Regions from separate parts of the Phytobacter sp. genome, predicted to be linked through region 2. Evidence: predicted binding sites of a transcription regulator. Region 2 holds the regulator's gene; the other holds the start of a gene.

Region 1 (10,017 bases), on a different contig from region 2:
AGTTGCGGCCCCACAGCTCACGGGTAAACGGATGGGTATTTTCCAGCGCCACTTCGCCCCGGTTCGCCTGGCGAATATGAGCGACGACGGAACAGGATTTGATCGGGTATTCCTGCACAAGGCGGGCAATGGGAGAGTTAAAGCTGGGTTGCGGGTCTTTAAACGTACGACAGCCTTTGCCTTCGTAAAAGGTAATTCCCCAGCCGTCTTTATGCGGCCCAGTGCCTCCACCACGCTGAACCAGCCCGGTGAAACTGAAGCAAATATCGGTCGGCACATTGGCGCTCATCCCGAGCAGTTCGCACATACAACACCCCCACAACGCCTGACAAAAAAGAAGGCGTAATTGTTGCAGCCAGCCTGGACACGGACAGCGCGCAAAAACCGGAGCGTACACGGAGTACGTGAGGATTTTGAGCACTGCCCAGGTTCAAAATGGCAAATAAAATAGCCTTCTTAGGCTTTTGCCATCTCTTTTTCGATAAGCAGAATCAAGATATGAATCACTTTGATGTGAATTTCCTGGATACGGTCAGCATAACCGAAATGCGGCACACGGATCTCAACATCCGCAGTCCCGGCCATTTTGCCGCCATCTTTACCGGTCAGGGTGATAACTTTCATGCCCTTAGCGCGCGCAGCTTCAATGGCTTTGATGACGTTCGCCGAGTTGCCGGAAGTGGAAATCCCCAGCACTACGTCACCTTCACGGCCTACTGCTTCGATGTAACGCGAGAAGACGTGATCGTAACCGAAGTCGTTGCTCACACAGGAAAGGTGGCTGACGTCAGAAATCGCAATGCCTGGGTAGCCCGGGCGGTTTTCACGGTAGCGACCAGTTAACTCTTCTGCGAAGTGCATCGCATCGCAATGCGAGCCGCCGTTACCACAAGAGAGCACTTTGCCACCCGCTTTGAAACTGTCTGCCAGCAAGACCGCTGCACGCTGAATGGTATGAATATTGGCGTCGTCTTTGAGGAAGTTAGCCAGCGTCTCTGCGGCTTCGTTTAATTCGTTACGAATCAGATCCTGGTACATGAGGATATCCTTCAGTAAGCAGTATGAATGTAAATTCTCGAGCGCAGTTTACCGGATAGGATCAGCAGGGAGAAGCCAAAGCCATACATATCACCCGGTGTTTTCGTTTTTCGTGCCACAATTCACCCCAACAATGTGAACCAGGTTGTAATTATTTTGTAAACACATTGCTAAAAGAAATGACATCCACTAAAACGATATCATCACAAGTGGTCAGACCTCCTACAAGCCAGGGAGCTTTTCTCTATGATGATTTTGAGTCTTCTCGCAACAATCGTTCTTCTCGGTGTCCTTTTCTACCACCGGGTCAGTCTGCTGCTCAGCAGCGCAATCCTGCTGGCATGGACTGCCCTTCTCGGCGCCTCCGGCCTGTGGTCTATCTGGGTACTGGTGCCGCTGGCCATTATCCTCGTTCCGTTTAACGTCGTACCCATGCGCAAATCGCTGATTTCCGTACCGGTCTTCCGTGGTTTCCGCAAGGTGATGCCGCCAATGTCCCGCACCGAGAAAGAAGCGATCGACGCAGGCACCACCTGGTGGGAAGGCGACCTGTTCCGGGGTAATCCGGACTGGAAAAAACTGCATAACTACCCGCAACCGCGCCTGACGGCTGAAGAGCAGGCCTTTATTGATGGCCCGGTGGAAGAAGCCTGCCGTATGGCAAATGACTTCCAGATCACGCATGAGATGGCCGATTTACCACCGGAACTGTGGGCCTTCCTGAAAGAGCACCGCTTCTTCGCGATGATCATCAAAAAAGAGTACGGCGGCCTGGAATTCTCCGCATATGCCCAGTCTCGCGTACTGCAAAAACTCTCCGGTGTCTCCGGCATTCTGGCGATTACCGTAGGTGTCCCCAACTCCTTAGGGCCGGGCGAATTGCTGCAACACTACGGCACTGAAGAGCAAAAAAACCATTATCTGCCGCGTCTGGCGCGTGGGCTGGAAATCCCTTGCTTTGCCCTGACCAGCCCGGAAGCGGGTTCAGATGCGGGCGCAATTCCGGATACCGGCATCGTCTGCATGGGCGACTGGCAGGGTGAGCAGGTGTTGGGTATGCGCCTGACCTGGAACAAGCGATACATTACGCTTGCCCCAATCGCCACCGTGCTGGGTCTGGCCTTTAAACTCTCCGACCCGGATAACCTGCTGGGCGGTGAAGAAGATCTCGGCATTACCTGCGCGCTCATCCCCACCAGCACACCGGGTGTGGAAATTGGCCGTCGCCACTTCCCGCTTAACGTGCCGTTCCAGAACGGTCCGACGCGCGGTGAAGATATCTTCGTACCGATTGATTACATCATCGGTGGTCCGAAAATGGCCGGTCAGGGCTGGCGCATGCTGGTAGAGTGTCTGTCCGTCGGTCGCGGCATTACATTGCCATCCAACTCAACGGGCGGCCTGAAATCTGTCGCGCTGGGAATTGGTGCTTACGCCCATATCCGTCGCCAGTTCAAAGTAGCTATCGGCAAGATGGAAGGGATTGAAGAGCCACTGGCACGTATCGGCGGTAACGCCTATGTGATGGACGCTGCTGCGGCACTGATCACCTACGGCATCATGCTGGGTGAAAAACCTGCCGTGCTCTCCGCAATCGTGAAATACCACTGTACCCACCGTGGGCAGCAGTCCATCATCGACGCGATGGATATCGCAGGCGGTAAAGGCATTATGCTCGGCGACAGCAACTTCCTCGCCCGTGCGTATCAGGGTTCGCCAATTGCCATCACCGTTGAAGGGGCCAACATCCTGACCCGCAGCATGATGATCTTCGGCCAGGGGGCGATCCGTTGCCATCCGTATGTGCTCGAGGAGATGGCTGCCGCGCAGAACAATGATGCAGATGCTTTCGACAAACTATTGTTCAAACATATCGGTCACGTCGGCAGCAATAAAATGCGCAGCTTCTGGCTTGGCCTGACTCACGGGCTGACCAGCGCGACACCAACGAACGACGCCACCAAACGCTACTACCAGCACCTGAACCGCCTGAGTGCGAACCTTGCGCTGCTGTCAGATGTATCGATGGCGGTACTGGGCGGTAGCCTGAAGCGTCGCGAACGTATCTCAGCGCGCCTGGGCGACATTCTGAGTCAGACCTTCCTCGCCTCCGCAGTGCTGAAACGCTATGACGATGAAGGCCGCAATGAGATGGACCTGCCACTGGTGCACTGGGGCGTGCAGGATGCGCTCTACAAAGCAGAACAGGCAATGGACGACCTGCTGGTGAACTTCCCGAACCGCATCGTAGCAGGCCTGCTGCGGGTGGTGATTTTCCCGACCGGGCGTCACTACTTTGCCCCGTCTGATAACCTGGACCATCAGGTGGCGAAAATTCTGCAAACGCCGTGTGCTACTCGTTCACGTATTGGTCGTGGTCAGTATCTGACGCCGAGCGAACATAACCCGGTTGGCCTGCTGGAAGAGGCGCTGCTGGATGTGATCGCCGCCGACCCGATTCATCAGCGCATTTGTAAAGAGCTGGGTAAAAACCTGCCGTTTACACGCCTGGACGAACTGGCGAAAGAAGCGCTGGCGGGCGGGCTCATTAATCAGGACGAAGCCGACATTCTGCATAAAGCCGAAATCAGCCGCCTGCGTAGCATCAATGTGGATGATTTCGAGCCGGAGGAACTGGCGACACAGCCGGTAAAGCCAGCAGAAAAAGTGCGTAAGCCGCAAGCCGCGTAACGCACACTTCGGGAGACCTTGCCCCGCCTCGTGCGGGGCTTTTTATTCCCACAACATCTCTTTTTCTCGTGCTACAGTGTAAAAATGCTGTTTCAGGAGAGCTTAATCGTGCCGGGTTTAAAATTAACGCTGCTACAACAACCGCTGGTCTGGATGGACGGCCCAGCGAACTTGCGCCACTTCGACCGTCAACTGGAAGAGGTTACCGGGCGTGATGTCATCATCCTGCCGGAAATGTTCACCACTGGCTTTGCCATGGAAGCGGCAAAGCAGTCGCTGCCCCAGCAAGATGTGGTGGCCTGGATGCAGAGCAAAGCCAAACAGACGAACGCGTTGATTGCGGGCAGTGCTGCGCTGCAAACCGAACGCGGCCCGGTCAACCGCTTCCTGCTGGTTGAGCCGGAAGGGCAGGTCCATTTCTACGATAAACGCCATCTGTTCCGCATGGCCGATGAACATCATCACTACGAAGCAGGTCACGAGCGCGTGGTGTTTGAATGGCGCGGCTGGCGAATTTTGCCGCTGGTCTGTTACGACCTGCGCTTCCCGGTCTGGTCACGTAACCGCGATGATTACGATCTGGCGCTGTATGTGGCGAACTGGCCTGCACCGCGTTCGCTGCACTGGCAGTCGCTGCTGGTGGCGCGTGCAATTGAAAACCTGGCCTATGTGGCAGGGTGTAACCGCGTCGGTACCGATGGTAATGGCCATCATTATCGCGGTGACAGCCGGGTGATTAACCCGCAGGGTGAAGTGATTGCGACGGCCGAGCCGCATCAGGCCACGCGCATTGATGCAGAGCTGTCGCTGACCGCGCTAAAAGAGTATCGCGAGAAGTTCCCCGCCTGGCAGGACGCCGATCCGTTTACATTGGATTGAGTGTTTAACGCTGTTCCAGACTGTTCCCCTCACCCTAACCCTCTCCCCAAAAGGGCGAGGGAACCGTTTTGAGCGGTCTGAGGTGAGGGGAACCGCACCCTACTAAATCAGCTTGCGGAGCGCTGCACTGTACGCCCGCAGCGCCTGCGCCACATCCTCCGCCAGCACGCTTTCAGCCGGGTGATGACTGATCCCCCTGTCGCAGCGCACAAACAGCATCGCCGACGGCCAGCGTTCAGCAATCGCAATGGCATCATGACCGGCGCCGCTTGGCAGCAACAGCGCCCTGCCCTGTACTTCGCTGACCGCGTCAGCCAGCACATCGCGCAATGCTGCATCACAGGGTGTCGCCGCAATCGAGTAGAAAATATCATGGCTGAATGACAGCCCGCGCTCAGCAGCAATGCGCCCGGCTTCATCCAGCAACGTTGTCAGCAACGCTTCGCGCTGTTCATCATTGGGACTGCGGATATCCAGCGTCAGTGTCACCGAGCCCGGAATCACGTTCACCGCCCCCGGCTCACACTGCAGTGTCCCGACGGTCGCCACCTGCTCAGGGCCTGACTTATGCGTCTGTTGTTCCACGAAGGTTATCCACTGCGCTGCGGCGGTCAGGGCATCCCGACGATGGCTCATTGGTACCGTACCCGCATGCCCGGCCTCTCCGGTAAAGCGACAGGTCAGCCTGCGCGCACCGTTGATAGCAGTAACCACGCCGAGGGGTAAATCGGCCTGTTCCAGTACCGGCCCCTGTTCAATGTGCAGCTCAAGATAGGCAGAGAAGTCCGCTTTTTTTCGCTCAGCCAGCGCAAGCCGTGCCGGGTCCAGCCCCACATTCACCATCGCCTGCGCCACGCTCACACCCTGCGCATCTTCACACTCCAGCCAGTCTGAAGGCCAGCTGCCGGTTAACCCACGACTCCCCAACAGAGTAATGTTAAAACGCGTGCCTTCTTCATCGGCAAAACCGACGATTTCCACCGCCTGGTCACCTTGTAGCCCCTGACGATGCAAACTGTCGACCACTTCGATGGCGGTCAGTACGCCGAGCATGCCGTCGTAACGCCCGGCATCCCGCACGGTATCGAGGTGCGACCCCAGCAGCACTGCCGGAGCCCCCTCACGGGCGGCTTCATAGCGACCGCAGATATTGCCTACCGCATCCTGCCAGGTGAGCATACCGGCTTCCTGCATCCATTGAGCAACCAGCACGTTGGCACGCATGTGCTCCGGGGAGAGGTACACCCGGGTCAGTTGACCCGGTGTTTCACTGATCTGCGCCAGCGCATCGCAACGCGCCATCACCCGGCGTGCGGCGCGATCAGCCTCATCGGCCGTCATCATCACACCGCCCCTTCATAGACGTTCCACGCCGCCTGCATCCCTTCACCCTGTACGGTACGGAAACCAAGCCGATTGAGCACCGCTTCCAGCGCGGTCAGGGTTTGCAGCACGCAGTCTTTACGGGCGTTATAGCCCATAGTGCCGATACGCCAGATTTTGCCCTGCAGTGGGCCAAAGGAGGTGCCGATCTCGATATGGAAATCATCCAGCAGGCGCTTACGTACCTCTTCGCCGTGAACAACAGACGGGATCACCACGCCGAGCACGTTATTCATTTTGTGGCGAATGTCACCGAACACGTCCAGCCCCATGCCCTGGATGCCCGCCAGCATGGCGCGACCGTGCAGCTCATGACGTGCAATCAGCGCATCCATCCCCTCTTCAAGCATAATGCGGGCGCATTCACGGGCAGCAAACAGCATGCTGGTGGCTTCAGTATGGTGGTTCAGGCGCTCCGGCCCCCAGTAGTCCATCACCATGCCAAGATCGAAATAGTTGGAGTAGATCATCTCGTCATCGCCATCGTGGTGGGTGTCGGTACGGATCCCCTGCTCCACGCATTTACGCGCGCGAATGACCTCTTCCATTTGTGGACTGAGGGTGATGGGGGAACTACCGGAGGGGCCACCGAGGCATTTTTGCAACCCGGCGGAAACGGCATCCAGCCCCCAGGCGTCGGTTTCCAGCACGTTGCCGCCCAGTGACGCGGTGGCATCGGTATAAAACAGCACGCCGTGACGGCGGCAAATCTCACCGAGTTGCTCCAGCGGTTGTAACAACGTCGTGGAGGTGTCGCCCTGTACGGTAAGCAGCAGGCGCGGTTTCACCCGCTTGATGGCATCTTCAATCTGATCCGGGGTAAAAACTTCACCCCAAGGTACTTCAATGGTATGCACTTCGGCGCGGCAACGGCGGGCGATTTCGCACAACAGATGCCCGAAACGACCAAACACCGGCACCAGAACTTTGTCACCCGGACGAATAGCAGAGACCAGCACGGCCTCGATCCCGGCGCGGGAGGTGCCATCCACCAGCATGGTCCAGTGGTTTTCGGTGCGAAACACGCCCCGGTAGAGGGACATCACTTCATTCATGTAGCCGGTCATCACCGGGTCATACTGCCCCACCAGTTGGCTCGCCATAGCACGCAGGACGCGCGGGTCGGCATTAATGGGACCAGGCCCCATCAGCAGGCGGTGTGGCGGATTAATTTGCAAACATTGCTGAGCATCAAACATGGGCGTGTCCTGTGGTAGACAAAAGCGATATTTGTGAAACAAAAGATTCGTTAGTATATTTTCTGCAACTAATGTGCCACACGCTCATGGCTGATGCCAGCACGGCAGCCAGAGGAAATTGCTCTTTTTTCGTACTTATTACGCCACATATTTTGCGCCACCAGTGATCACCACAAGAGTGCAAGAGCACCATTAAGGTGCGCTAGCGCTGTTCCAGTTCATCCAGCTCTGCGTACAACGACGCTATCTGATGAATACGCTGGCGGCCCTCGGTCAACGCGTTATGTAGCAACGCATTCGCCAGCAGATTCACCAGGCTCATTGCCCCGCTATAGCTGTCAAACGCCGAGACGCTATCGAGCGGCACGCCCAGATGCCAGCGACTCAGGGTCGCAATGCCCGCGGCCTGCGGCTCACTGATAGCAACGACCGGAACGCCCTGCTTTTGCAGAGACTCAAGCACCGGGCGGATCACCCGTGGGCGACGACGAAATGCCACCACCACCACCACGTCCGCCGGGGTGATATCCACCAACTCCTCCGCCAGCGTCTGTCCCGGCTGCGGCATCACATACACCTGCCCCCGGCTTTGCATGAGCTGCTGGCGCAGGTGCAGTGCCACAGGTGCGCTGTTACGCAGGCCCAGAATAAATACCCGCCGCGCCTCGCCCAGTGCCTGCACCACCTCACCAAATTGTACGGCATCCAGCGCATTCACCCACTGAGTCAGGTTAGCCATCTCCTGCTTGTAATGGCGTGCCAGCAACGTGTTGCCCTGTACCGCGTCGCGGTTTTCGGTAAGCGGCATTCCACTCTGGCGAAGCGTACGCAGCTCGTCGCGCATCTCCTTGAAACGATCATAACCCAGGCGCTTAAACAAACGGCTGACGGTGGCCTTCGACACGCCGCTCAGGCGCGCCAGTTCAGCGCTGTTATAACTCACCAGATCGTCGAAATGATCCATAATGAATGAAGCAACCCGTTGTTCCTGCGGGGATAATTCACTGTAACACTCACGCAAGCGCGTATCTAACTGCTGCATAGGCCCTCCTGCAACTTTCGTTTCACTCTAAGCTGACACACTGAAACGCTTATCGTCAATCTGGAACAGCTCTTGCTTAGCTCTCTGACTACACCGAAAAAGAGAGCGTGACGATGCAAAGTAATATGGCCCCCTCCGGTATGGCCGTAACGCCCCACCACCTTGCCAGCGAGTCGGCATTGTCGGTACTGCGCCACGGCGGTAACGCCATTGAAGCGATGGTTGCTGCTGCCTCCACCATTGCGGTGGTTTACCCCCATATGAACGGGATTGGCGGCGACGGATTCTGGCTGATTGTGCCTGCGGAGGGAGAACCGCTGGCCATCGATGCCAGCGGTGCTGCCGGACAGAAGGCCACACTGGATTTTTACGCCGGGCATACGCAGATCCCCCATCGTGGTACGCTTGCCGCCCTCACCGTACCGGGCACGCTCAGTGGCTGGGATGAGGCGCTAAAATTTTCTGCCACCCTCGGCGGCGGGCAGTTACCGCTCTCGCGCCTGCTGGCAGATGCCATTCGTTACGCCAGCGACGGAATTCCGGTCACTCAGTCTCAGGCCTGCGCCACCCAAAGCAAATACCCGGAATTGGTCGATGTTCCCGGCTTCGCGGAGACCTTTCTGGTGGAAGACAACGTGCCTCAGGCGGGCAGCCGTTTTTGTCAGCCGCGTCTGGCTCGTACCCTGACACGCCTCGCCACCGATGGGCTGGACAGTTTTTATCGCGGTCCGCTGGCAGAGTTGATGGCTGCTGAGATGCAGACCCTCGGCCTGCCGCTGACCGCCAGCGATTTAGCGTCTCATCGCGCCCATCGCCGGGTACCGCTGCGCCTGGCACACAGTCAGGGCGAGGTGTTCAACATGACGCCGCCGACCCAGGGGCTGGTCTCTCTGGCGATCCTCGGCATCACAGACCATCTGGAGATGGCGCAGGCCAGCGAAGTGCAGACCATCCACCGCATTGTAGAAGCCACCAAAAAAGCCTTTGGCCTGCGCGATCGCTACATTACCGATCCTCGTCATGTCACCCTCCCGGTGCAGAGTCTGCTGGAACAAACCCCACTGGAAACCCTGGCTGCCAGCATTGATGAATCCCGCGCTGCGCCCTGGGGCAAAGGTAAAGGCCCCGGCGATACCGTCTGGATGGGCGTGGTGGACAAAAACGGGCTGGCAGTGTCGTTTATTCAGAGCATTTATCACGAATTTGGCAGCGGTGTGGTGCTGCCGGAGAGCGGCGTTCTCCTGCAAAACCGGGGAGCCGCCTTTAGCCTCGACCCGGACCATCTGCTGGCGTTAATGCCCGGCAAACAGCCGTTCCACACACTCAACCCCGCCGCTGCGCGCCTGAAAGATGGCCGTACGATGGTCTACGGCACCATGGGTGGGGACGGGCAACCGCAGACCCAGGCCGCCATTTTTACCCGCCATGTGATGCAGAACATGCCCTTACAGCAGGCGGTGTGCGCCCCGCGCTGGCTGTTAGGCCGCACCTGGGGCCAGGCTTCTGAAAGCCTGAAACTCGAAGGCGGATTCAGTACAGAAACTTACCAGGCTCTGCGTGACCTGGGGCATGAGGTGGAGTGGCTGCCGGGTCTGAGCGAGGCCACCGGGCACGCAGGGGCGATAGTGCGCCACCCCAACGGGATGCTCGAAGGGGCATTCGATCCACGCAGTAACGGCAGTGCAGCCGGTTTTTAAGGAGCAACCATGACTGACAATACCTTTGACTGGCCGGGCTATATCCGGTTGATGGAGCAGCTACTGGCTGTGCCACTGGACGATGCCC
Region 2 (10,017 bases):
GGCCGTCTGTTTTGCTCCCGATAAACTCCAGTCTGATGTGATCAACCATCTTAACGGTGATCCCATGAACGAAAGCCGCAATGTGTTAATCGAAGCGGCCCGTATTGCACGCGGATCTATACAGTCACTCGCCTATGCATCAGTAAACGATCTGGATGCGTTGATTGTGCCGGGTGGATTTGGTGCGGCGAAAAACCTCAGCAACTTTGCAAGTAAGGGAAGTGAATGCGAAGTGGATGCCGGCTTAAAACGCCTGGCTCTGGAAATGCACCAGGCAGGCAAACCCCTTGGTTTTATCTGTATTGCCCCTGCTATGCTGCCAAAAATTTTCGATTTCCCTCTGCGTATCACCATCGGTACCGATATTGATACGGCTGAAGTCCTTGAAGAGATGGGGGCTGAGCATGTTCCTTGTCCCGTGGAAGATATCGTGGTGGACGAGGACAATAAAGTGGTTACCACCCCTGCATACATGCTGGCAGAGAACATCGCACAAGCGGCAACCGGGATCGAAAAGCTAGTGGCGCGTGTGCTGGTGCTGGCTGAATGAAGGGACTGGGAGGTCCGCTGAAAACTCGTCTCAAACGTTTATTGCTGCGGGTGATACTGGCTCTGGCAGTTTTTTGGGGTGGTGGCATTCTGCTGTTCAGCTTTATGCCAGTGCCGTTCTCAGCTGTCATGGTTGAACGGCAGTTAGGGGCCTGGCTGACGGGGAATTTCAGCTACGTCGCCCATTCAGACTGGGTGAGCATGGATGATATTTCCCCCTGGGCCGCTCTGGCGGTTATTGCAGCTGAAGATCAACGATTCCCGGATCACTGGGGGCTGGATTTTGGTGCCATCGAAAAAGCCTTGTCTCACAATGAGCGACATGAAAACCGTATTCGTGGTGCATCAACCATTTCACAGCAAACGGTGAAAAACCTGCTGTTGTGGGACGGTAAAAGCTGGATTCGTAAAGGGCTTGAAGCTGGTCTGACGCTGACCACTGAAGTGGTCTGGACCAAGCGGCGCATACTCACCGTCTACCTGAATATTGCTGAGTTTGGTGAGGGCGTGTTTGGGGTGGAAGAGGCGTCACAGCGCTATTTCCGTAAGCCCGCCAGCAAGCTCACGATGTCGGAAGCGGCACTTCTCGCCGCAGTGTTGCCGAACCCTGTCCGTTTTCGGGCGGATGCACCTTCGGGGTATGTACGCAGCCGACAGGCGTGGATCCTGCGCCAGATGCGCCAGTTAGGTGGGGAAGCGTTTCTGGAGCGCAACAAGCTCCATTGATAATGCCCTCTCTGCAAGGAGAGGGCTATTCTTCGTCAAACCCGGCAATAAACAGCGCGATAACGGCTGCCAGGGCTTCTTCTTCCTGAGGGCCCGTCGCTTCAACCTCAATTTGACGTCCTTTCGCTGAATCCAGCATCAGCAGGGCAATCACACTGCTGGCTTCGGCTTCTGTACCCTCGTCATTACGTAAGAGAACTTCTGCGTCAAACCCCTGAACCAGTTCAAACAGCTTCATCGCCGGGCGCGCGTGCATGCCCAGCTTATTGGTGATTTCAACAGTTTGTTTTACGGTCATGTTTTGCGTTTTTCCAGCGTACGATGACGAGACTGAACGTTTTTACCGCGTGAACGGAAGTAGTCGGCAAGTTGTTCAGCAACATAGACGGAACGGTGCTTACCGCCCGTACAACCGATGGCGACCGTCAGATAGCTTCGGTTGTTGGTTTCAAGCATAGGAAGCCACAGCTCAAGATAGCTGCGCGTCTGGTAGATAAAGTTGTGAACTTCGGTGTGTCTGTCGAGGAAGGCGGCAACAGGCTTATCGAGACCCGTCATCGGGCGCAGTTTGGGATCCCAGTGCGGGTTTGGCAAAAAGCGCACGTCAAAGACGTAATCGGCATCAATCGGAATACCGTGCTTGAAACCGAAAGATTCGAACACCATGGTCAACTCGCGCTCGCGTTTGCCGAGCAATCGGGTACGCAGCATTTCTGCCAGCTCATGCACCGACATTTCAGACGTGTCGACAATCAGGTCGGCACGAGAACGTAACGGTTCAAGCAGGTTGCTCTCTTCATCGATGGCGCTTTCCAGAGACAAGTTTTTGCTGGAAAGCGGGTGCAGGCGACGCGTGTCGCTGTAACGACGAATCAGGGTGTTGCGGTCGGCGTCCAGGAACAGCAGTTGTGGCGAGAAATAATCCGGCAGGTTGTTCATGGCCTGCTCAAAGATTTCTGGCGACTCTGGCATATTACGTACGTCAATACTAACGGCAGCAGAGGTTTGTCTGTCGGCAAGCGTTCTCGCCAGCTCAGGCAGCAGTACCACCGGCAGGTTATCAACGCAGTAAAATCCCATGTCTTCCAGTGCACGCAGGGCGACCGATTTACCGGAACCCGAACGACCACTTACGATCATCAGGACCATGGGCCATTTCTCCTCGCAACGCCGGATAACACGGCGACTAATACATTACGCATCGTCCTGTTCGCCTTCTGTCAGCGTGATTATCTGGTACAGCTCTTCATCACTTTGTGCAGAGCGCAGGCGGCGACAAATGGTTTTATCCGCCAGACGTTTTGCCACTAACGAGAGGGTATGCAAATGCGTTTTGGTTTGATCGGCTGGCACCAGGAGAGCAAACAGCAGATCGACGGGTTGGTTATCAATAGCATCAAATGCAATCGGTGTTTCCAGTTGCACGAACACACCGACCGCCCGAAGGGTATCTTCTTCGAGTTTACCGTGCGGGATGGCTATCCCGTTGCCAATGCCCGTACTGCCCATTTTCTCGCGCGTAAGGATAGCCTCGAAAACCACCTGAGGTGGCAGGCTTAGCTGTTTTGCAGCGAGCTCACTGATTATCTCCAGCGCACGTTTTTTGCTCTGGCAGTGAACACCACTACGCGTACATTCCTGGTTAAGGACATTGCTCAATTGTAGAGCGGAATCGTTGTTCATCATAATTTCACCTAAGCGTCGCCAGTGCAAACACCCTACCGGGTTACGGTAGGGTGGTACGCGCCAGACGCCAGCCCGGACAATTAGTGTTGTTTCAGTTTATCTTTATGTTTCGTCAGTTGACGCGCCAGTTTATCAATTAAACCGTCGATAGCAGCATACATATCCTGACCTTCCGCACTGGCGTGAATTTCACCACCATTAACATGCAAAGTTGCATCCGAGGTATGAGTCACTTTCTCCACTTTCAACACAATATAGACCTGATTAATCCTCTCGAAGTATTGTTCGAGTTTCGCAAATTTGGCATTCACAAATTCACGCAGGGCCTCGGTGATCTCGACGTTCTGTCCTGTGATGTTAAGCTGCATAGTGTCTTCCTTATCGGTTGGGTCAGACCAGCTGTTTACGCTGATTTGACGGCGGAATGGATAAAGACTCTCGATATTTTGCAACGGTTCGCCGCGCGACCATAATCCCCTGATCGGACAGTATGGACGTCAGTTTACTGTCACTCAGTGGTTTCGCAGGGTTTTCTGCGGCGATCAATTTTTTCACCAGCGCACGTATAGCAGTCGACGAGGCTTCGCCACCGCCTTCAGTATTGACGTGGCTGGAGAAAAAATACTTGAGCTCAAAAATGCCTCGCGGACTGTGAAGGTATTTTTGAGTGGTGACACGAGAGATGGTGGATTCATGCATCTCAACGGCCTGGGCGATATCAGCCAGCACCATCGGTCTCATAAACTCCTCTCCCTGTTCGAAAAAGGCTTGCTGCTGCTCCACAATACAGCGGCTTACGCGTAAGAGCGTGTCGTTACGGCTTTCCAGGCTTTTAATCAGCCACTTCGCGTCCTGCAGATTACTGCGAATAAACTGGCTGTCGGCATCGTTACGGGCTCCGCCGCACATGGCAGCATAGTGCTGGTTAATTTGCAGACGCGGGATACTGTCTGAATTCAGCTCAACAACCCAACGGGCGTTGTGCTTGCGCACCAGCACATCAGGAATGACATACTCAGGTTCGCCGGTCTGGATCGATTGACCCGGGCGAGGATCCAGCGACTGGATCAGATTCACCGCTTCTTTCAGCACATCTTCTTTCAGACGGGTGACGCGCATGAGTGTGCGGAAATCATGGTTTGCAAGTAGATCGAGATGATCGCTGATAATGAGCTGCGCCTCTTCACGCCAGGGCGTCTCTTTTGCGAACTGAGAAAGTTGGATCAGCAGGCAGTCGCGCAGATCTTTTGCAGCAACGCCTACCGGATCGAAACGCTGGATACGCTTTAGCACGGCTTCGACTTCATCAAGCCCAATCTCTTCGTCTCCCATGCTTTCCAGAATGTCTTCCAGGGGGACGGTGAGGTATCCGGTATCGTCTACAGCATCCACAATCGAGGTGGCAATCGCCCGATCGGTATCGGAGAACGGCGTTAACTCAACCTGCCACATCAGGTAATCCTGAAGTGACTGGGTGGTTTCGCCCTGATAAATAGGGAGTTCGTCGTCGATATAATCGGTGCTGCTGCCGGAGGGGGTGCCTGCGGTATAAATTTCATCCCAACTGGCATCCAGCGGCAGTTCCTCAGGCATCTCTTTTTGCTCAAGAGCGTCTACGGTGTCGAGGTTCTCATTGTCCTGGGACTGCTGCGCTTCCACTTCTTCATGAAGATCGGTTTGTTCCAGCAATGGGTTACTCTCCAGCGCTTGCTGGAGTTCTTGCTGGAGTTCCAACGTGGACAGCTGTAACAGGCGAATAGCCTGCTGCAACTGCGGCGTCATGGCGAGCTGCTGGCTCAGCCTTAATTGCAAACCTTGCTTCATATTCAGAGCAGTCTTCTCCGACTAAACACGTCAATAAACTCTACCCTATCAGAGTCTGAAGTCTTCCCCAAGATATACGCGCTTAACGTGTTCGTCTTCAAGGATTTGCTGTGGAGTACCGTGGGCAATTAAGTGACCCTGACTCACGATATAAGCGCGCTCACAGACCGCCAACGTTTCACGTACGTTATGGTCGGTAATCAACACACCGAGTCCGCTGTCACGTAAATGTTCAATGATACGTTTGATATCGATAACGGAAATCGGATCGACGCCTGCAAACGGCTCATCAAGCAAGATAAATTTAGGGTTAGCGGCTAATGCTCGGGCAATTTCTACACGGCGGCGTTCACCACCGGAGAGTGCCTGGCCCAGGTTGTCACGAAGATGTTCAATGTGGAACTCTTCCATCAGCTCATTCGCACGGTCTGTTCGCTGTTCAGCGCTCAGATCATCGCGAATTTGCAGAACGGCCATTAGGTTATCGAAGACGCTAAGGCGACGGAAAATGGAGGCTTCCTGAGGCAGGTATCCAATGCCACGGCGTGCTCGAGCATGCAGTGGTAACAGGCTGATATCTTCATCATCAATGATGATGTTGCCTGCATCTCGCGGCACAATACCGACAACCATATAAAATGTTGTGGTTTTCCCTGCGCCGTTAGGGCCTAACAGGCCAACAATTTCACCTGAATTGACGGTCAGGCTAACGTCTTCCACGACACGACGGCCTTTGTAGGCCTTAGCGAGATTCTTTGCAGTTAATGTTGCCATAACGAATTAGTTACTCTTTTTTTGCGCCGGGGCTGGGTTCTGGGTATTGCTCTTATCTTGCAGTTGCGACGGTACCAGAACCGTGGTCACACGTTTACCTTTCTCACTAAACGCCTGCATTTTCTGCTCTTTAACCAGATAGGTGATTTTGTCGCCTTTGATATTGCTATCAAGCTGTTCCAGATAGGCATTGCCAGTCAGGATCACAAAATCTTTTTCCAGTTCGTAATGCATCTGTGAGGCATGTCCTTTCACCGGTTTACCATTGTCCTGCAACTGGTAGAAGGTGGCTGGATTACCAAAGCCGTCAATGACTTCTTTACCCTGTTGCCCACCAGGGCGAGTGACGACAACTTTGTCCGCATTGATTTTGATTGTTCCTTGCGTCACAACGACATTACCAGTGAAGGTAACGACATTGCCTTGCATATCCAAAGACTGCTGATCAGAGTCGATATGGATAGGTTGCTCGGTATCGCCAGTTACCGCAAATGCCGGGATGCTGGCAGCAAGAAGTGCGCTGGCCAGGACAACATTAAGGCTGAGTTTGTTTGTTTTGAATTTCATATGAGCTTCTAACCTTTTCAATCAGCTCTGCGGTTTTGCTGCGTAAATTGCCGCGCATTTTCAGGCCGGTGGAATTGAATGTTGTTCCGTATAACGTTACCTGATCGTCAGAGGTCACATCCTGAGTGACCAGATTGATCTGGGCGTTATCCGTCGTAATTTTTCGTAGTTGAGCGTCTGCTGTCAGTGCATTGACTTCAACATGGCCGTAAAGATAAAGCATTCTGTCATTGGTGAGCTTTGCTTTATCCGCCTTAATGGACCATGTCGGAATTTTATCTTTATCGAACGTCGTCAGCACGGGTTGGGTGAACCATGTGATCGCGTCTGCGGAGAAATATTCCACATGCTGAGCAATCAATCGGTAGTTCAGCGCACCTTCAGGACTATAGACAACCGTATCTGTGTGCTCGCTTTTATACGTCGGGTCGCTGCTATTCGTGGTTACGGGGGCGGCTTGATCCCGGTCTGCAAGGTTTACACCAATCAGTACCAGTACGATCAGCGCCAGCACAATGATGACCCAACGTCTGGTTTTACTCATATCGATTGCCCTTTGGCCTCATCAAATTTACCTTGCGCCAGTAATAATAAATCGCAAACTTCACGAACGGCCCCACGCCCACCGGCAATATGCGTGACATAGTCCGCGCGGGGAATCAGCACTGGGTGCGCATCGGCAACGGCCACGCTCAAACCAATCTCAGCCATCACGGGCCAGTCAATCAAATCGTCACCAACATAGGCGACTTGTTCGGGCTTAAGGGCAAGCTTAGTTAAAAGCTCACGGTAGGCCAGCAGCTTGTCAGATTGTCCCTGATAAAGGTGCGTAATTCCCAAAGTGTCACAGCGGTCTTCTACCAGTTTAGCTTTTCGCCCGGTAATGATGGCGACCTCAATGTTTGACGTAAGTGCGCAGCGAATACCGTATCCATCACGAACGTTAAACGCTTTCAGCTCTTCGCCATTATTACCCATATAGATTAGGCCATCAGACAAAACGCCATCAACATCAAGTATTAATAGACGGATCTTTTCTGCCTTTGCCATGACTTGCGCGCTCACCGACCCATAGCAGGTTGAAAGCGACGCACCAACATTACTCATTATCTCATCCTTTTTTATACTACGCCCGCGCGCAGCAAATCATGCATATGTACCACACCCAGCAACTGGTCGCCATCTGCAACCAGGACGGATGTAATATGGCGGGATTGCATCAAATTCAGGGCTTCTACAGCCAATATATCAGGTCTAACACGTATGCCACCCGGGGTCATAACGTCTGCGATACCAAGATTGCGCACATCGACGCCCATGTCGAAAACGCGCCGTAAATCGCCATCGGTAAAAATACCTTCAATTTTCATCAGATCATCACAGATGACCGTCAGCCCCAAATTTTTACGTGTAATTTCAAGTAAAGCATCACGCAACGTGGCATCCTTGCTGACATGAGGGATCTCATTGCCCGTGTGCATAATATCGTTTACGCGCAGAAGAAGCTTGCGTCCCAGGGCACCTCCTGGATGTGAAAGTGCGAAATCTTCGGCAGTAAAACCGCGCGCTTTAAGCAAGGCAACCGCAATCGCATCTCCCATCACTAAGGCTGCTGTTGTGCTCGATGTCGGCGCAAGGCCAAGTGGGCAAGCCTCTCTGGGAACTTTTACGCACAAATGAATATCGGCCGCACGACCCATGCTGCTTTCTGGTTTGCTGGTCATGCAAATCAGGAAAACATTCAGTCGCTTGAGAACGGGGATCAACGCCAGAATCTCGTTGGATTCACCGGAGTTGGATAGCGCTATCACCACATCGTGCGCACCAACCATGCCGAGGTCGCCGTGTGCGGCTTCGCCGGGATGGACGAAGAATGATGGAGTTCCTGTACTGGCAAAGGTGGCTGCCATTTTTTTAGCAATATGGCCAGACTTGCCCATCCCCATAACAATAACTTTGCCGCTGCAGTAGAAGATTTTCTCACAGGCCTGCGCAAAGTCCTCGTTAATATATTGATCGAGATGCGCCAGTCCTTCGCGTTCAATATCAAGAACGTCCCGGCCTGCTTGTTGAAAATTGAAACCCGGTTGCAGTTCAATGTGCGACATAATGTTTTTCCATTTATCCCATCAAACGTGGCGTCATCCAGTACAGCAACGCCAGCCATATGAAGAAGCCACCTAACAATAGCGCGCCCAGTCCTCTGCCTGACTGCTGCTTACGTCGCCAGCAGGTAAAAGCAAAGATGACGCTTACCAGTAACATCACGCCATAGTCGCGAGAGAAGGCAAGTGGGTTAAAGGAACCCGGTGCAATCAACGCGGGTAGCCCCAGAACCAGAGTGATGTTGAAAATATTTGATCCGATGATATTACCGATCGCGATATCGTCTTCGCCTTTACGTGTCCCGGCAATCGCTGTAGCTAGTTCAGGTAAGCCTGTGCCAATAGCAATGACCGTCAGGCCGATAGTTAATTCACTCATCGCGAAGTAGTTCGCCATCACGGTAGCGTTATCCACCACCATTCGTGTGGCCATCGGCATAATAATTAACGCTACGCCCAGCCACAAGAAAGCGACTGACAGGCTTCCTCCTCGAGGCAGTTCGGCAAGTTGTTCACGCGTGAGGCTGTCGTTGCCCTGGCGTTCGGCCAGACGCGCGATTTTAACAATGAATATCAGCCACAGTACGGCGAGCAATAGCAGGCAAATGCCGTCAATCCAGGTTAGCTGACCGTCGTATAGCACCAGGCCCGCCAGCAGGCTCGCCACCAACATTAGGGGTAATTCGCGACGCAGGATATCGGAATGAACGGTAAAAGGGTGAAGGAAAGCGGCAAGTCCCAGGATCAAAAGAATGTTGGTGATGTTGGAACCGATGGCCGTTCCAATTGCCAAATCAAGTTGCCCATGCATTGAGGCGGCGACAGAGACGATAATTTCAGGCAGTGAGGTACCAATGCTAACGACTGTCATGCCAATGAGCAGCGGTGGAATACCAAGATTTCGACACAGAATAGATGCTGCAAACACCAGACGATCGGCGCTATAAACCACCAGAAGTAAACCAATTATTAATAGCGCCGTCGCTAAAAGCATCTAACGTCCTTTCTTGAGGTATAATCTGCCGGTCTGCAGGCTGCGATTGCCGGGGAATACCGGGAATGTCGAGCGGCGTAAAGAAGCCTTAATTTTGACTTTATGCGGCTCAAAAGTAAAACAAATGCCAGCTTTCGCTAACCCGAGCAGGTAATATTCTGTAAAAATGTTGGGTTCCTGATGTTATCGGCCATCATGCCCGGACCCGCCAGGGCCTATAAGGAAGAAAGAATGAGCCAGACAATCGCAAATCTTGTCGAGATTAATGGCGTGAGTTTTTCACGGAGTAACCGTCCCATCTTTGACAACATTTCGTTGACGGTTCCACGTGGAAAGATTACTGCGATTATGGGGCCGTCAGGGATTGGCAAAACAACATTATTGCGCCTCATTGGTGGGCAGATTCCCCCTGACAAAGGTGAGATTTTATTCGACGGCGAAAATATCCCTGAGATGAGCCGTTCACGTCTGTTCACCGTACGTAAACGTATGAGCATGTTGTTTCAGTCTGGTGCGCTCTTTACGGATTTGAATGTGTTCGAAAACGTGGCTTATCCATTGCGTGAACATACCAGTCTGCCGGAGCCTTTGCTCAAAAGTACGGTGATGATGAAGCTTGAAGCCGTAGGTTTGCGTGGCGCGGCCAATTTAATGCCTTCAGAGCTGTCCGGCGGTATGGCACGTCGTGCCGCTTTGGCACGCGCTATCGCGCTTGAGCCGGATTTGATCATGTTCGACGAACCTTTTGTGGGGCAGGATCCGATCACCATGGGCGTGTTGGTTAAACTGATT

The links. The regulator sigma-54, encoded in region 2, starts transcription at its own class of promoters, with help from an activator protein. The targets are predictions, from matches to a motif close to GTTGGCACANNTTTCGCTNT.
Region 1: AC5JPW_RS10415 (gamma-glutamyltransferase family protein) is a predicted target of sigma-54. The motif match lies at 8,292-8,311, and genes of this name have one in related genera.

Annotation. Positions count from the first base shown of each region.
Region 1 covers NZ_JCACPZ010000004.1:1,353,083-1,363,099, forward strand. The annotation lists gene AC5JPW_RS10380 (class II glutamine amidotransferase) at 1-307, opposite strand, end outside; gene lpcA (D-sedoheptulose 7-phosphate isomerase) at 457-1,038, opposite strand; gene fadE (acyl-CoA dehydrogenase FadE) at 1,285-3,729, shown strand; gene AC5JPW_RS10395 (amidohydrolase) at 3,838-4,608, shown strand; gene hpxK (allantoate amidohydrolase) at 4,711-5,952, opposite strand; gene AC5JPW_RS10405 (pyridoxal-phosphate-dependent aminotransferase family protein) at 5,952-7,190, opposite strand; gene AC5JPW_RS10410 (MurR/RpiR family transcriptional regulator) at 7,393-8,232, opposite strand; gene AC5JPW_RS10415 (gamma-glutamyltransferase family protein) at 8,346-9,929, shown strand; gene hpxX (oxalurate catabolism protein HpxX) at 9,939-10,017, shown strand, end outside.
Region 2 covers NZ_JCACPZ010000008.1:1,319,931-1,329,947, reverse strand. The annotation lists gene elbB (isoprenoid biosynthesis glyoxalase ElbB) at 1-550, shown strand, start outside; gene mtgA (monofunctional biosynthetic peptidoglycan transglycosylase) at 547-1,275, shown strand; gene npr (PTS phosphocarrier protein NPr) at 1,301-1,573, opposite strand; gene rapZ (RNase adapter RapZ) at 1,570-2,424, opposite strand; gene ptsN (PTS IIA-like nitrogen regulatory protein PtsN) at 2,470-2,961, opposite strand; gene hpf (ribosome hibernation promoting factor) at 3,042-3,329, opposite strand; gene rpoN (RNA polymerase factor sigma-54) at 3,352-4,785, opposite strand; gene lptB (LPS export ABC transporter ATP-binding protein) at 4,834-5,559, opposite strand; gene lptA (lipopolysaccharide ABC transporter substrate-binding protein LptA) at 5,566-6,126, opposite strand; gene lptC (LPS export ABC transporter periplasmic protein LptC) at 6,095-6,670, opposite strand; gene kdsC (3-deoxy-manno-octulosonate-8-phosphatase KdsC) at 6,667-7,233, opposite strand; gene kdsD (arabinose-5-phosphate isomerase KdsD) at 7,248-8,234, opposite strand; gene AC5JPW_RS24175 (calcium/sodium antiporter) at 8,248-9,225, opposite strand; gene mlaF (phospholipid ABC transporter ATP-binding protein MlaF) at 9,457-10,017, shown strand, end outside.